2 regions of the Pontibacter sp. LHS2 genome follow, and region 1 is predicted to be linked to the other one. Evidence: riboswitches for the same ligand, from Rfam matches in the RefSeq annotation. Region 1 holds a riboswitch; the other holds the start of a gene.
What was found. Region 1 has a riboswitch for cobalamin ahead of AC5FX6_RS16565 (TonB-dependent receptor plug domain-containing protein). Riboswitches for the same ligand answer to the same signal wherever they lie in the genome.

Region 2: linked by a shared signal. The riboswitch ahead of AC5FX6_RS20440 (acyl-CoA thioesterase) and the one ahead of AC5FX6_RS16565 (TonB-dependent receptor plug domain-containing protein) in region 1 are both predicted to bind cobalamin.

The regions. Positions count from the first base shown of each region.
Region 1 covers NZ_JBZYWG010000003.1:728,913-734,739, forward strand. The annotation lists gene AC5FX6_RS16550 (hypothetical protein) at 1-162, shown strand; gene AC5FX6_RS16555 (TonB-dependent receptor plug domain-containing protein) at 378-3,125, shown strand; gene AC5FX6_RS16560 (DNA-3-methyladenine glycosylase) at 3,127-3,726, opposite strand; cobalamin riboswitch at 3,920-4,122, shown strand; gene AC5FX6_RS16565 (TonB-dependent receptor plug domain-containing protein) at 4,225-5,827, shown strand, end outside.
Region 2 covers NZ_JBZYWG010000005.1:55,214-61,040, forward strand. The annotation lists gene AC5FX6_RS20430 (DUF6252 domain-containing protein) at 1-291, shown strand, start outside; gene recG (ATP-dependent DNA helicase RecG) at 407-2,503, shown strand; cobalamin riboswitch at 2,512-2,707, shown strand; gene AC5FX6_RS20440 (acyl-CoA thioesterase) at 2,927-3,322, shown strand; gene AC5FX6_RS20445 (hypothetical protein) at 3,473-4,933, shown strand; gene AC5FX6_RS20450 (glycosyltransferase family 2 protein) at 4,934-5,665, opposite strand; gene AC5FX6_RS20455 (acyl-CoA dehydrogenase FadE) at 5,811-5,827, opposite strand, start outside.

The sequences.
Region 1 (5,827 bases):
ATGAAAAACGAGAAGGATAAAAAGAACATGCAGTCGGGCAAGGACCAGACTGGTTCTAAAAAAGACATAGGCAATGACCTGCACAAGGATGCGGTAGGCAAGACAGGTTCAAACAACCCAACACCACAGGCCCGTACTGACAACGAGCAGAAAAAGAAATAAACACTCAAATTAAGATACATCCAAAAGCCCCGGCTATGTTGATCAAAATCAGCTTAGCCGGGGCTTTTGGATGTTATAAGCAGCGCTGTATTTGTGCCTCTATTCTTCTTGAATAGTTTAAATTTTTAAAGCGATTAGTTAGACAGAATAAGTTTTTTATTATATATTATTGGCTTAATATTTGTTCCGATCGAGTATCACCTGTAAGCCAAGCTATGCGCAAACCTCTACACCTATTATCGCTTCCTGTCGTTGTATTACTCCTCGCATTCAGTTTCAAAAAGGCCAATAATGATGACCTGATTTCACGCATAGCGCTCCAACTTCAGAAGTTCTATACCTTATATCCACAGGAGAGCATATACCTGCACCAGGACAAAACCCTTTACAGCCTCGGCGAAACCATCTGGTTCAAAGCCTATGCCTCACAGAACGCAACTGATAGCCTGAGCACGGTGCTCTATGCAGATTTAGTGGGTCCAGATAACAAGGTGCGCCTCAGCAGAAGGCTTAACCTGAAGAACGGCATGGCACATGGTGACTTCTACCTCCCCGACACGCTTTCAGAGGGGCTCTACCAGATCAGGGCATATACCAATTGGATGCGTAATGCTGATCCGCAGTACTTCTTTACCAGAGAGTTCAGCATTGCCAGTCCTTCCCTGACAGAGGCCAAAGCCAGCATCTCATTTGAGACAAACACTTCTCCCGCCGGCGATTCCATTGTGACGAGTTTGCAATTTTACAAACATCCGTTTGAACCGCTAAAAAACCTGAAACTGAAAGCACAGCTGGTGTTGGATGGGAAGAAAGGAAAGCTTAGCAGCCTGGAGACCGATGCACAAGGTATAGCCAAACTTCCACTCTTCTTCAGCGCCGCTCAAAGCGGCACTGTGAAGGAAGCGCTTTTGATGGTGCAGTCCGATGACAAAAGCAACCCGTTTCAGCGTAGCTATCGCTTACCGGTAGGGCAACCGGCCATGGATTTGCAATTCTTTCCGGAGGGAGGGCATTTGGTGGCCGGTATACCTTCGCGGGTAGGTTTTAAGGCAGTGGGCATAAGCGGTAAAGGCATGAATGTAACAGGTACTGTGCACGACCAGCAGGGCAACACGGTAATGGACTTTAAGAGCGAGCACCTGGGGATGGGCGCCTTCACATTTACTCCTGAACCTGGCAAGACTTATACCGCCCAGGTAAAACTCCCTACCGGACGCCTGGCCAGGTATAAGCTACCAGAGGCAAAACCAGAGGGTGTCGTGCTACAGGTGGTGAAGCACAGTGAGCAAACCGTTAATTTCCGGATAGAGCAGAATTTCAAGAACTCAGCTCAGCCTGGCCCTATGTACCTGATTGCACACGCAAACGACAGCCTGCTGTTTGCGGTGAGGGCCAATGCCGATAAGAAAGTGTTGGAGTCGGCTATACCTGCTGCCAGGTTTCCGGCAGGGCTTATCCATTTCACCCTATTCAACGCTGAAGGCAAAGCACTCAGTGAGCGACTGGTCTTTGTGAACCAACCACCGCAACTCCAGCTCAATATCACGACAGACAAGACAACCTATGGTAGAAGACAAAAAGTAACCATGCAACTGGAAGCCCATGACACGAATGGCAAACCAGTGGCAGGCAATTTCTCACTCGCCGTGCGCGACGCTCTGATTGACCTGAACCAGCAGCCTTACGAAAACAACATTTACACGCAGCTATACCTGCAGGGTGAGTTAAAAGGCACCATCGAGCAGCCAGCTTACTACTTTGACAAGAAGCAGCCGCAGGCACGCCGCCACCTAGACCTGCTGTTGCTTACCCAAGGCTGGCGACGCTTCGACTGGGGCGATCTGCTTCAGGATAAGCTACCGGCTATCTCATACTCGCCGGAGCAGAGTCTCTCGTTTTCGGGACGAGTGGAAAAGGAGCTTGGCAAGAAGACACCCCAGAAAAGCAACCTAACCCTGATCTTTACCCCAAACGCAACTCCTAAAGACACTGCACCTGCGCTACCGAGTCTGGTGATGGCAGAGACTAATCCTGATGGCAGTTTCCGGTTTGTAGGACTTAACTTCGAAGACACACTTAAGGTGTTTATACAGGCAAGAACACTTAAGGGGAGCAATAATCTACTCATTCACCTGGACCAATTAACCAAGCCTTCACCGAACTTTCAGGCATTGGAAGGAGCAACTATCTCTCCCGAGCAGATTACAGACTACCGCAGGCGCATGAGCGACTGGGCAAAAGCAGACCGCCAGCACCGCCTCACAACAGGTGCCATTCAGCTGAAACAGGTAGATATAACGGCTAAAAAGCAAGACTTCAGCAACGATCACCGCATATATTTTAAGGAAAACGCTGATGCTCGTATTGAGTTGGATAAGTTCACCGTAGTTTACCCCCATGTGCTGCAGTACCTGGCAGGCCGGGTAGCAGGTGTGCAGGTAACAGGCTCCGGCTCCGAAACATCTGTAAGTATACGCGGTGGAGGGACACCTCTGTTTGTGCTGGATGGGATGCGTGTAGAACTCGAAACAGTTAACATGCTCGATCCCTCTGACATTGAGGCAATAGAAATACTGAAAGGCGCCAATGCAGCCATTTTTGGTGCTTCATCAGGCAGCGGTGTGATTGCCCTTTTTACTAAAAGAGGAAACCCCAACTACAATTATGCGAAGGAGAAATCACCCGGGACGATTACTTTCAAGCTAGCTGGTTACAACAGGCCCTCGGAGTTTTATTCGCCGCGCTATGATGCACCAGAGGATCGTCACAACTTACCTGACTACCGCAGCACTCTGCACTGGCAGCCGAACGTCACCACCGATACCAATGGCAAAGCGACTATTACGTTCTTCACATCGGATGTCATTACGGAGTTTGTGGCAGTGTGTGAAGGTATGGCCAGGCAAGGTATGGTGGGTACGACCACTTACCGTTTCGGCAGCGAGACACGCATACAACCCTAGCTTACTTCTTTCGACTGACCCATTTGTTGCCTTTCAGCCAAAATCGCCAGGGCAGCAGAGCGTCTTCACCGGCATAGTCTATCCCGATGCGGGGGCCGATGGCCATACCTTCGGCGGGCACGGCGATGCCTTTGTCTTCTATCCAGATGGTATCGCCGGTGAGTGGTGCGCCGTAGTGGCTGCGATCTATACCTAACGCAATGCTCATCACACCGGGTCCTGCTGTGAGATTGGGCTTCGGTGTAGCCATATTGCGACGCAGCAGCATTTCGGCTATACCTTCAGTCGGTTCGATGGCTCGCACCAGTACGGCATCGGCGCTCCCTTCCACATTCGTAATGATGTTGAACAGGTTGTACATGCCATACACCAGGTATACATAGGCTACACCACCTTCGTGGTACATGATCTCAGTGCGCTTCGTTCGGCGGTTCATGTGGGCATGGCAAGCCTTGTCGTTTGTGCCGGAATATGCCTCTGTTTCCACGATCATACCGCCAGTAAGGATGCCATCTTGCTTTGTGTAGAGGTATTTGCCCAGTAGGTCCTGTGCCACCTGCACGACATCTGGTCGGGTATAAAAGTCTTTGTTGAGTTTCACTGTTGAATCAAGAATGGTGAATAAATGATTAGTACGTCAGTTTTCATACGAACATGCACCAGATGTGAAGCAAATGGAGGCTGTGCCGTTTATGAATGTGCTCTTGAGCCTTTGAAGCTCATTTCATCGTCCTGCATCTATAATTAATCAGTACTCATATCACCCTACCCATCAATCATTCATCTTTATTCATTACCTTTGCCCTCAGATTGGTGGCTTTGTTGTATCTCATACAAAGCCTTAAAAGGGAAATAGGTGTGAAACCTATGCTGTTCCCGCAACTGTAATCTTCTTAAAAAGGGTAAGCCAAAACCACCGCCACTGTGCCGCACAACGCATGGGAAGGCTGGCTGACCTGAAGAGAGCCAGGAGACCTGCCAGTCCGACCAATATTGTCGTATGCTTTCGGGTAAAAAGCTGCACGGCCTTCGCTATACCTGCGCGCGCTGTTCCTGCCTATACCTGCCTGCATGCTTCGGGATTTAAGCAAGCGTATACGTGGCAAAGTTTCATTACCGTATTTTATCGTGCCTGGCTCTATTGCTAGGTATAGCACCGGCTGCCGTGGCGCAGCAGGACACGACGCTGTACCACTTGCGCACTGTCGAAATATTCGGCAAGCCTGCTGAGGTTTTTGCATCCGGCAGCCGCGTGAGCACACTCGACAGCAGCTTTATCCAGACCTATACCTCCGGCTCCATAGCTGATGCGCTGCAGGCCCGCACTCCTCTCTTCCTGAAAACGAACGGCCCAAGCGGTATTGCTACCCCTTCCTTCCGGGGAACCAGCGCGACCCATACCGCCGTACTCTGGAACGGACTCAACATCAGCCAGCCTGCACTTGGGCAAAGTGATCTGTCTCTGTTGCCTCTGAGCAGCATCGGAAGCATTGCGGTGCAGCATGGGGCGGCAGGCGCCACATATGGCAGCGGGGCCATCGGAGGGGCTGTGTTGCTCAATTCTCCAACCCAGCAAGCGCCGGGCTTCGGTGCGGATGTATTGCAGGAAGTTGGCAGTTTTGGCCGGTACTTCTCCAACGCCAGCGCCCATTACAGCGGACAGAAAATTTCAATCGGGGTAAGCGGCTATCATTTGGCAGCAGAGAACAATTTTTCTTTTAGGGATTATGGCCGCATCGGGGCGCCACCCCGTCGGCAGGACCAGGCCCAGGTGTCGCAGCACGGCTTTACGCAGGACCTCACCTGGAGGCTCTCCCCGACTACCCGACTGGCTCTGCATGGCTGGTATACCTATGCCAACCGTGAAGTACCCCCAGCCCTTGGCGCCGCCAATACCAACGCTGAGCAGCTCGATCGCAACCTGCGCCTGATGACGGAGCTTGCCCATAGCAGCAACTGGGGAGAGACTTCCGTGAAAGCTGCTGTCTTCAATGACTACCTCCTCTTCACGGACAACAGCAACCACTCCACTACCTACATTAATACCTACCAGTTGCAGGCTGAGCAGACCTATACCTATGCCCAACGGTGGAGCCTACGCGGCGGTCTTAACCTGCAGCATTTCACTGCCGATGTGCAGGGCTACGGTCGACAGGTAACAGAGGACCGCGCCTCCGCTTTCCTGCTCTTTCGCTACGACCCGAGCAAGCGACTTGACCTGAGCCTCAACATACGCCAGGCTTTTGTGAAAGGCTATAACCCAACACCGGCCCCTACCCTGGGTGCCAACTGGCTCATGCTACAACAAGACCAACACCGGCTATACCTCAAAGGCAATGTATCGGGCAGCTACCGGGTACCGACGCTAAACGAGCGTTTCTGGCAACCAGGCGGCAATCCGGATATCAAACCGGAACAAGGCTGGAGCTATGAAACCGGGCTACGCCACCTCTACACTTTCGGCCCAGTACAGCTTGAATCTGAAGTATCTGCCTACCGCATGCTGGTGGACAATTGGGTGCAGTGGATGCCTATGCCCGCTGGCTATTGGTCTCCCCGCAACTTACAGAAGGTTCGCTCACAAGGCATAGAGCTTAGCAGTCGTGCCAGCACCACACTCGGCGACTGGCAAGTGGCCGCTACGGGTGCCTATACCTATACCTCTTCAGAGCAGGTCAAGGCCTATGAAGGAAACCAGGAAC
Region 2 (5,827 bases), on a different contig from region 1:
GCTCAAAACGGTTCTACCTCTCTTTTGGTAAGTGTGAGAGATACGATAAGAGGAATCCAAGTAAGGGATTATGTACTTGGGGATCATTATAACGCTGGCTATTATTCTAAAGACTCGAACATACATTTCCGTACAGACATGGCCTATACTGGCACTCTATCCATTTCTTCAATAGACAGATATAAAAAAACGATCACTGGCTCCTTCAACTATAAAGCCTATAACTCCGCTACAGGAGAAGATGTTGATATCTCAAATGGGAGTTTTAATACGACGTATTATGAATTCTGACAGCGTCTTTAAAGATATCTCTACCCTCACAATGCAAAAGCCCCGGCTGTACTTACACCTGTCAGGGCTTTTGCTTATTTTTGTAATCTATACCTGCTAATACGACCAACAGACATTGACCAACTTCTTCCTTACCAAGATCGAATTCCTGAAAGGCGTGGGGCCGCAGCGAGCTGAGCTGATGCAGAAGGAGCTCAATATCTATACCTATGGTGACCTCATTCAGCACTACCCCTTCCGTTACCTCGACCGCACCCAGTTCTACAAGATAGCTGAGTTGGACGAGAGCATGCCTTATGTGCAGGTACGTGGGCGTGTGCGAGGCAAGGAGGTGATTGGCGAAGGCAGAAAGCAACGCCTGGCCGCTACACTGGTAGATGAAGACGGCAGTGAAATGGATCTGGTTTGGTTTAAGGGGGTGAAGTGGATGCAGAAAACGCTGAAAAACCACACCGACTACATTGTATTCGGAAAGCCGACTTCCTTCAACGGCAAGTTCAGCATGGCTCACCCTGAGTTGGAAGAGCTGGGCGAAGAAAAACAAACTACTTCTTTTCTGCAGCCCGTTTATCATACCACCGAAAAGTTAAAAGCCTTCCGAGTTGAGAGCAAGACCATCGCCCGTATGATGGAGCTTTTGCTGAAAGTAGCGGTGCCTAACATACACGAAACGCTGTCGCCGGAGCTGATAGACCATTACCGCCTGATGAGCAAGCGGGATGCGCTGATCAACATTCACTTTCCGCAGTCAGTCGAGAAGTATAATGCAGCCAAGTTCCGACTCAAATTTGAAGAGCTTTTTTACATACAGCTTCGCCTTTTGCGCCAAAAAACGGTACGCCGCGCCGACCTGGCCGGGCAGGTATTCAAACATGTGCCTACTGTAACAGAGTTCTACAAAAACCACATGACCTTCGACCTGACCAATGCACAGAAGCGGGTAATCAAGGAGATACACAAAGACCTGACAGCTGGCAAGCAAATGAACCGTCTGCTACAGGGCGATGTGGGTTCAGGCAAAACCATCGTTGCTTTTATCACCATGCTGATCGCGGCTGACAACGGGGCGCAGTCTGTACTGATGGCACCTACCGAGATCCTGGCTGACCAGCATTATACAGGCCTGAAGGAGTTTGCAGACCGCTTAGGTATAAACATCGGCAAACTCACCGGCTCCACTAAAACCAAAGACCGCAGGGTGCTGCACGAGCAGCTGCGCTCCGGCGACATGAAAATGATTGTGGGTACGCATGCCTTGCTGGAGGATGTAGTGCAGTTCCACAACTTGGGTCTCTGCATTGTGGACGAGCAGCACCGTTTCGGAGTAGAACAGCGCTCCAAGCTATGGCGCAAAAACCCACGTATTATTCCGCATGTGCTCGTGATGACAGCTACACCTATACCGCGTACCCTTGCTATGACGCTCTATGGTGACTTGGATGTGTCGGTAATCGATGAGATGCCAGCAGGCCGTAAAGAGATCGTAACGGTACATCGCTTCGACAGCCACCGTCTGCGGGTGTTCCAGTTTGTGCGCGACCAGATCAAGCTGGGCCGCCAGGTATACATCGTATACCCGCTTATTGAGGAATCGGAAGGGATGGACTACAAGGACCTGACGGATGGCTATGAGAGCATACGCCGGGCTTTCCCGGAGTACCAGGTGAGTATGGTGCATGGCAAGCTCAAGGCACAGGACAAAGACTATGAAATGCAGCGCTTCGTCCGCAACGAGACCCAGATCATGGTGGCTACTACCGTAATAGAAGTAGGTGTGAACGTACCTAATGCCTCTGTGATGATTATAGAAAGTGCCGAGCGCTTCGGTTTGTCGCAACTGCACCAGTTGCGCGGGCGTGTGGGGCGTGGCGCAGAGCAGAGCTATTGTATCCTGATGACCGGGTATAAGTTGAGCAAAGACAGCAAGACCCGCCTAGAGACGATGGTACGCACTAACAACGGCTTTGAGATAGCAGACATCGACCTGAAACTACGCGGACCAGGCGACCTGATGGGCACGCAGCAAAGCGGTGTGCTGGACCTATTGATCGCTGACCTGGCGAAGGATGCCCCTATTTTGCAGGAATCCAGGGCGGCGGCACAGCGTGTGCTGAATGATGACCCACAGTTAGAGCAGCCACAGAACCAGAACATCATGCGCCACATCAAATCACTGAGCGTAAATACCATTAACTGGAGTCGTATCAGTTAAAAATTTCTATCTTTACAGCGTTTGGAGGTACCTCAGCAGGTATAGCTGAGGTTTAAAAAGGAACCGTGTGAGAATCACGGGCTGACGCGCAACTGTAAATAACACGCAATTGCAGCCTATTAAAAGATCCATTGTCCCGCATAGGATGAGAAGGACGGCTGCGATGTTATAAGCCAGGAGACTTGCCCCAAATACCCTTACGCATGCTTTCGCGCCTAAAGTCTGTGGTCTGAGAAATAAACGTGTCCAGAAGCCTCTACAGCCTTCTGGTTTCGCGCCCTTCCCTTTCCGCTTTTTACAGCGCCTGTATGCATAGTTTAACAACAAGCCTATGCTGCAATTCACGTTTATTCTTTTTTATAGCGACTTCCATTGCAGCCCCGGCACCACAGCTGTTTTTCCTATCTTTAAAACTATACCTTCATGAACTTACAAGAACGCATTGCTCAATCAGAGACACGCATATTCAAAGCGGTATTCCCGAACACCACTAATCACTACGACACTCTCTTTGGCGGCACGGCCATGCAACTTATGGATGAAGTCGATTTTATTACGGCTACCCGCTTTTGTCGTAAACGTGTGGTTACGGTATCATCTGACAGAATAGATTTCACCCAGCCTATACCTGCAGGCACCATCATTGAACTGATCGGTCAGGTAAAGCGTGTCGGCAACACTAGTCTGAAGGTAGAAGTGGAGATTTATATTGAAGAGATGTACTCTGACGTGCGGCTAAAAGCTATCCATGGCAGTTTCACGTTTGTAGCCATTGATGATAAAAAGCAACCGGTACCGGTTTTAGAAAACGAAATCTAGCAGCAGGCCGGGCTATACCTGATTTCTTACTATTTGCGTTAAAAGGTTTTGCGCCCGTTGGTTCCACGAGAAACAATTTTCTCCTATATTCGAGCTGCTATATACTAGTAGAAAACCCTTTGTACAGTAAATATTATAAAAATCTATACCTTGAAAACGCTTCATTTTTTGCCGCTTTTATTGCTAGCAGTGCTACTGTCTGCCACTACAGTTGCCGCTCAGGGCAAGAAAGCCGCTATACCTTTCACTTATCTTCCTGACAACAGCGAAGACCAATACAACCAAAGCATCAGCAGCAAGACGCTTCCGTTGGGGGCCGACGGTTTTGTGATACTCAGCCGCAGCAAACCAACCGAATATGCCATAGAGCGCTATAATGCTACTCTTAAAAAGAGTTGGGCAGCGGCGATACCACTTGCAGCAGAAGAGACGGTTGAGGCTTTCACAAAGAACCAGGACGCCGTGTTATTGATCACCCACCGTACGAACGAGCAGGGCAACCAGGCACTGTATGCGCATCGGGTAGACTTGCGAAGCGGCCAGAAAGACAAGCCCGTGCTGTTACTTGAAGCACCGGCCAATGCCCGCAAAGCAGGTATAGCCACCTCTCCTGACGGCTCCAAACTGCTGGCTTACAGGTATAGCGTTACCAGCAACCAAGTGGTTGAAGGTATAAGCGGCAGCCTGTACGATGGCAAGCTTCAGAAAATAAAAGACACCAAGTATAACCTGGCCGACTTACGCGGCATTGTCTCAGCAGAGGTAATTTTGAATGATGCCGGCGACCAGTTTATCAGTCTGATCTCTGAAAACATGGATCGCCTCACCGTGCGCCAGTATACCTTGAAGTCGCCGGACGCCAAGGGCATGTCGGTGCTGGTTGGTGGTATGTTCGAAGGTAAGAAGGTATATATCATGGACAGCAAGTATGCTTTGCAACCCAATGGCAACTTGTATGGCGTTGTGCTCACGGCTGATGAAAAAAGTGGTGAGTACTTTAGTCTGAAAGCTGTCAAGTTTGATTTCGAAAACGAAGACATGGTATTTGCCGAGGAGTTCAGATTCACACCCGAATACCTGGCCAGTGTAAACAGCCTGGATAAAAGCGGTGCAACAAAAGCTAGCCGCCTCGAAGACATTTATCTGACCGACCTGATTCTGACACCTGAGGAAAAACTGATTGTGCTGGCAGAGAAAAAATACATGGAGGGAGGTGAAAACTCTCCTTACTATGCTAAAGAGATTCACCTGTTTGCATACGACCAGTACATGGGCACCGCCTGGAGTTCGGTACTGATGAAAAATCAGAAGGCTCCGTCAGATGAAGGTTTTACAGGTATTTCTTACCGCCATCACCTGTCAGGTAACACCCTGCACCTGCTCACACTCGAGGAACTGGGAGGAAAATACGACCTCTACCTGCGCCGCATTGATACAACTACTGGCAAAGCAGAGGCGCCTAAGGCGGCTGGACTGAATGTGGCGAACGATAAGAACATCGCCTATGCGAAAGACTTTACAGCCTGGCTCTCAGAGCGTGACCTGGTTACCGTGGTTCGACCGAGCAAAAAGGCAAATAGTCTGCAACTGCGTCGTTTACAGATTAAATAATTACGACATTCTTATACCCGATAAAATGCGTGACCATTCTCTGGTCGCGCTTTTTTGCTTTTTAAGCTTGCGGGTAAAAGAACTCAGCTGCACCAGCATGTGTACGAAACCGACATAGTCCACGATCTCTACGTACATTTTGAACTCCCTACGGGAGCCTTCCAGCACCCCAAGCTTGTCTACTTTGTAGGTATTCATGGCCGACCAGGGCATCCAACGTACCCGCTTGTTGCGCTTGATCATATAGCGGTTAATGGCGACTTCTAACTGGTAACGGGCTACTGGTTGCGCCAACACCCTTTCCAGATCACTCCGCCGCAGGAGCCGCTCTCCTGACAGCAGGATATCGCTTCGGTACCAACGCACAAACCAAGGTGACCTGATGCGACGCAGAATCAGCATGTCAACGCTTGCTGTGTCCTGAAAAGCAGTAATTGCTTTCTCAAGCTCAGTGCCGTTTAGCTCCTGCAGATCAGCATCCATCATCAAGATCAGTTCATGCTGTACAAACTGAAGGCCGTACTGCACAGCAGCAGCTTTGCCGCGATTCTGACTAAGGCGAATTACCTCCACATTTGGCCATTGCCGGCTTATCATAGTCGCGGTATTGTCGGACGAGCCATCATCAACACAGATGACCTGTCGTATACCCTTTACTTTGGTCACGACTTCCAGTACTGCTGCTATCCGCTCACGCTCATTATAGCAAGGTATTAAACAGGTTACCCCCATACTGTCCTCTATACTTTAGTGACATTTCAGTTTTCTGCTATATTTACGAATGTTTGGCCATTAAGTCATTTAACTCCAGTGTATTAAAATAAAAAGGCTACCCCCTATGGAGGCAGCCTTTCTTAAACTATAGATTTGTCAGAATCTAGTACACGAATTCGT